One region of the Microbacterium sp. UBA3486 genome, then DNA from elsewhere that is predicted to be linked to it. Evidence: riboswitches for the same ligand, from Rfam matches in the RefSeq annotation. Region 1 holds a riboswitch; the other holds the start of a gene.

Region 1 (2,444 bases):
GCCGCGGTTCCCGTCCGGCCCCCGAGGGTGCCGTGCTCGTGCGCGGCGATCGTGAGGATGCCGACGTCTATGCCGATCTCTCGCGGCGGGACTGGGATCACGTCGTGGACGTCTCGTCCCAGGCGGTGCAGGTCGAGACCGCGGTCGATGCGCTCGGCGATCGGGCGGGGCGCTGGACCTACGTATCGTCCGTCTCGGTGTACTCCGATGACGAGACGGTCGGAGCAGATGAGTCGACGCCGCGACATCCGGCTGCGAGCCCGGGTGATGAGTACGACTACGGTGCGCAGAAGGCAGCAGCCGAAGATGCTGTCCTGCGCCTGGGGGAGCGCGGCTTCATCGTGCGCCCTGGGCTCATCGTGGGCGACGGCGACCCCAGCGACCGGTTCGGGTACTGGGCCGCGGCGTTCGCGCGGGCAGGCTCGGAAGCCTTGCTGCTGCCGCCGCTCGAGGGAAGGAGCACGCAGGTCATCGATGTCGACGATCTCGCGGCGTACATCGTCACGGCGACACGCAGCGGCGCGGTCAACGGCGTAGGCGATGAGCACCCCCTCGCCGATGTGCTGGGTGCGGTGCGCCTCGCGGCCGGTCACACCGGCCCCGTGTTCGTCGCGGACGAGGGATGGCTCCGTGCGCACGACGTCGAGTACTGGGCGGGGCCGCGGTCCCTGCCGCTGTGGCTGCCGACCGACATGAGTGGCTTCATGACCCGCTCGAATCGCGCATTCCACGCGAGCGGCGGGCGGCTTCGTCCGCTCACGGACACGATCGAGCGCGTCGTCGCCGACGAACGGTCACGAGGCGTCGACCGGGAGCGCCATGCCGGCCTCACACGGGCAGAGGAGAGGGCTCTGCTGAGCGATCGCTAGACTGCGAGCAGTGACACGGGGTGCCGCGATCCGCGGCTGAGAACAGACCCGTCGAACCTGATCTAGTTCGTACTAGCGAAGGGATGTCGCGATGAGCGATCTTCTGCGTCCTGAATCCACCCACGACCTCGCCGGTTCCGCCGCGACCCTCCTGGAGGTGCTGCGCGAGGCTCCGCCGTTGACGCACTGCATCACCAATGCGGTCGTGACGGGATTCACCGCCAACGTGCTGCTGGCACTGGGGGCCGCACCCGCGATGGTCGACATCGTCGACGAGGCGGGGATGTTCGCCGGGGTCGCCTCCGGGGTGCTGATCAACCTGGGGACTCCCACGCCCGAGCAGCGGGCGGCGAGTCTGGAGGCGGTCGCCGGAGCCGCGGCGAACGGTACGCCTTGGGTTCTCGACCCGGTAGCTATCGGTGCGCTTCCGGTGCGCACCGCCCTCGCCCACCGGCTCGCGCAGCACCGACCGACCGCTATCCGCGGCAACGCCTCCGAGATCCTCGCCCTCGCCGGGCTCAGCACGGGCGGACGTGGGGTGGATGCCACCGACACCACGGACTCCGCAGCCGATGCCGCCGCAACGCTCGCGCGGACCACGGGCGCGGTGGTCGCAGTGTCGGGGCCGATCGATCTCATCACCGACGGGGTGCGGATGCTGCGCCTCGCCAACGGCCACGAGCTGCTGACCCGTGTGACCGGAGGAGGATGCGCGCTCGGCGCGGTGATGGCGGCCTTCCTCGGTGCGGCCGAGGCGACGGATCACGATGCGCTGACCGCTGTGGCTTCCGCGAGCCTCGTCTACACGATCGCCGCCGAGCGGGCAGCGGCGACATCCGCGGGGCCGGGCAGCTTCGCCGTCGCCCTGCTGGATGCGCTCGCCGCGGTGGGCCCCGACGACATCAGAGCCGATGCACGCGTCGAAGGCGGCGTCCGGTGAACGCCGATCTCTCGCTCTACCTCGTCACGGACGCGGCGCTCTGCGGGGACAGGGGCGTCGTCGAGACGGTGCGCCGAGCGGTCGACGGTGGGGTGCGAATCGTCCAATTGCGCGATAAGGACGCGACCGACGCCGAGACGGTCGATCAGCTGATCGCGTTGTCGCGGGTGATCGACGGGCGGGCGCTGCTCGTCGTGAACGACCGGCTGGACGCCGTGGTCGCTGCCCGGGAACGGGGCGCTCGGGTCGACGGCGTGCATCTGGGACAGGGCGATGCCTCCGTGCTGCGTGCGCGTGAGGCGCTCGGACCCGACGCGCTGGTCGGCCTCACCGCGAACACTCGTGCGCATCTCGACGCGGTCGATGCTCTGCCCGCCGGCACCGTCGACTATCTGGGTGTCGGTGTGATCCGCCCGACCGCCACCAAACCCGATCACCCCGCTCCTCTCGGCGTCGACGGCTTCCGTGATCTCGTGGCTGCCAGCTCTCTGCCGTGCGTGGCGATCGGCGGCGTCGGCATCGATGACACGGAACCCCTCCGCGACGCCGGTGCGGCCGGCCTCGCCGTCGTCTCGGTGCTGTGCGCCGCCGACGATCCCGAGGCCACGGCAGCGGAGTTCCGCCGGCGCTGGCTC
Region 2 (2,444 bases), on a different contig from region 1:
TCGCCGATGACGACGTCCTTGGCAGTGAGCAGGTTCCAGCCGACGAGCGTGCCGGTCTTGATGCCGACGACACCGGGATCGTCGAGCATCCCGTTCGTGTTGACGACGGTACCGGCGCCCGGGAGGTCCACCGACTTGGTGCCGACGATCTCGGCGAACACCGGGTTCTGCATGGCACGCTCGCCGAGGGCGACCAGCGCCTCGCGGGTGGCCACGTTGCGCTCGTCGAAGCCGGACGGCGTCACCACGGTGATGCCGGTGAGGCCTCGTTCGCGCAGCCACACCTCGGCGGCCCGGGCGAATTCGCGATCGGACCCCCAGATCTCGCTCGCGAGCCGGTCGATGTAGTTGTTCGCCGATCCCATCAGCGTGCCCTGCAGCAGTTGATATTCGGTCAGCACCCCGCCGATCGGCACATCGAGTGCGGACTGGTCGCTGCGCCGGTAGTCCCAGTACTTCACGCTGTCGGCCCGGGTGAACGAGAACTCGGGCCCCTGTTCGCCCACCGCCAGCGGCATACGGTCGAGCACCATCAGGCTGCTCACGACCTTGGTGATGCTCGCGATGCTCACCGCATCGGGGATCGAAGCCGCAGTGCTCATGCCGGAGATGCCGACGGCGCCCGAGCCCTCGGTGGGCCAGGTGACGGTGGCTGCGGCAGCGGACGCCGTCGCGAACTCGACGGATTGTACTGTCGGGGGTACCTCGTGCAGCGGCCAGAGCAGCGTGGTGCCGGCATACGCGGCGACGAGGCCCACGAGCGTGGCCAGTGGAACGAGGATGCCGGGACGGGCGACGGCCGGGCGCAGGCGTGCCCCGCGGAGCAGGCCGTTCGTCCGCTCGGCTTCCGACGTCTCGTCGAGAGTCGCGGTGGCGGTGTGGTCGGCCACCGTCGCGGGGTCCACCCAGGTCAGAGCGGTGGCGGTGGTGGTCTCGTCCGCCCACTGGGGGGTGGCCGCGTCGCGAGCGGCGAGAGGATCGTCGGCGTCTCCTGCGGCAGTCTCACGCGGAACGAATGGCGGTTTCGTCAGAGCGGGCGTGGCCGGTTCCGGGGCGACCACCGATTCCGGTGCGAGCGCGCGGGTCGACGTCTGCTCGGCCGTCAGCACCGAACCGGCCGACGCGGCATCGACGGGGCCGGAGGGGGCGGTGGTCGCGGGGCCGTCGTCACGGACGACGCCCGTCGCCTCGTCGGCGGGATCTGTTGCGGTCACTCGTTCACGGTACCCAATCCCGGGCGGGTTCCGCGGCGCACAGACCTGTCGCCACGCGGGTGTCGCCAGCGGGTAGGATCTTCAGCACAACCACGGGAGTCCGGCGAGCCGGGCTGAGAGGGAGCGAATCGCGCTTCGACCGTCGAACCTGATCTGGGTCATGCCAGCGCAGGGAGGAGTTCAGATGAGTACGCCTACGTCCACATCCGCACAGCAGGCATCCGCCGATGCGAACGGCCTGCACCGCCCATCGATCTGGCGCTGGCGCGTCGTCGACATCGTCGTCGCCGCAGTCCTCGGCGTCGCGATCGGTCTCGTGTTCTGGGGCTGGAACACCATCGGATACGCGTGGTTCGGCGCGGCCGACGCCCTGACACCGGGCCTCGGTGGCATCGCCGTGGGCATCTGGCTGCTCGGCGGTGTCGTCGGCGGTCTCGTGATCCGCAAGCCGGGGGCCGCGCTCGTGGTCGAACTGGTCGCCGCGATCGTGTCGATGCTGATCGGCAACGTGTGGGGTGTCTCGACCGTGTTGTCGGGCATCGTGCAGGGCCTCGGTGCAGAGATCATCTTCGCCCTGTTCTTCTACCGTCGTTTCGGGATCGCAGTCGCTGCGCTCGCCGGCGTCGGAGCCGCCGTGGCCGCCTGGGTGTTCGAGCTGTTCTACGGCAGCTCGCCGAACATCCTGAAGTCGGTCGAGTTCAACACGATCTATCTGATCAGCGTGGTCGTCTCCGGGGCGATCCTGGCCGGCGTGGTCGGTTGGCTGCTCGTGCGTGCCCTCGCCGTCACCGGCGCCCTCAACCGCTTCGCCGTCGGGCGAGAGCACGTGCGCGAGGTCTGAGCGTGACCCTCGCCTCCCCGGCCCGCGTGCAGGCTGCGGGCTGGGGCTGGCGGTACGCCGGTCGAAAGCGTCCCGCCGTCGCGGACGTCTCCTTCACGATCGAACCGGGCGAGCGGGTGCTCCTGCTCGGCGCCTCGGGCGCAGGGAAGTCGACGCTGCTCGCCGGTCTCGCCGGGGTCCTCGGCGATGACGACGAGGGGGAACGGACGGGTTCGTTGCGCATCGACGGTGCGGCCCCCGAGTCACGGCACGGTCAGGTCGGACTCGTCCTGCAGGACCCGGACGCCGGCATCGTGCTGTCGAAGGTCGGCGACGACGTCGCGTTCGGCTGCGAGAACCTGGGCGTCGCGGCGTCCGAGATCCCGGGTCGCGTCGCCGAGGCGCTCGAC

What was found. A riboswitch is a leader RNA that binds a small molecule or an ion and turns the genes downstream of it on or off. The one in region 1 is predicted to bind thiamine pyrophosphate.
Region 2: it holds a riboswitch for thiamine pyrophosphate, as region 1 does, so the genes downstream of both, B2869_RS17545 (ECF transporter S component) here and thiM (hydroxyethylthiazole kinase) in region 1, are expected to answer to the same signal.

What each region holds. Positions count from the first base shown of each region.
Region 1 covers NZ_DFQP01000026.1:35,501-37,944, forward strand. Annotated here, with positions in the region: gene B2869_RS03435 (NAD-dependent epimerase/dehydratase family protein) at 1-869, shown strand, start outside; TPP riboswitch at 876-970, shown strand; gene thiM (hydroxyethylthiazole kinase) at 961-1,809, shown strand; partial or broken gene thiD (bifunctional hydroxymethylpyrimidine kinase/phosphomethylpyrimidine kinase) at 1,806-2,444, shown strand, end outside.
Region 2 covers NZ_DFQP01000112.1:16,688-19,131, forward strand. Annotated here, with positions in the region: gene B2869_RS17540 (D-alanyl-D-alanine carboxypeptidase family protein) at 1-1,214, opposite strand, end outside; TPP riboswitch at 1,297-1,406, shown strand; gene B2869_RS17545 (ECF transporter S component) at 1,399-2,055, shown strand; partial or broken gene B2869_RS17550 (ABC transporter ATP-binding protein) at 2,052-2,444, shown strand, end outside.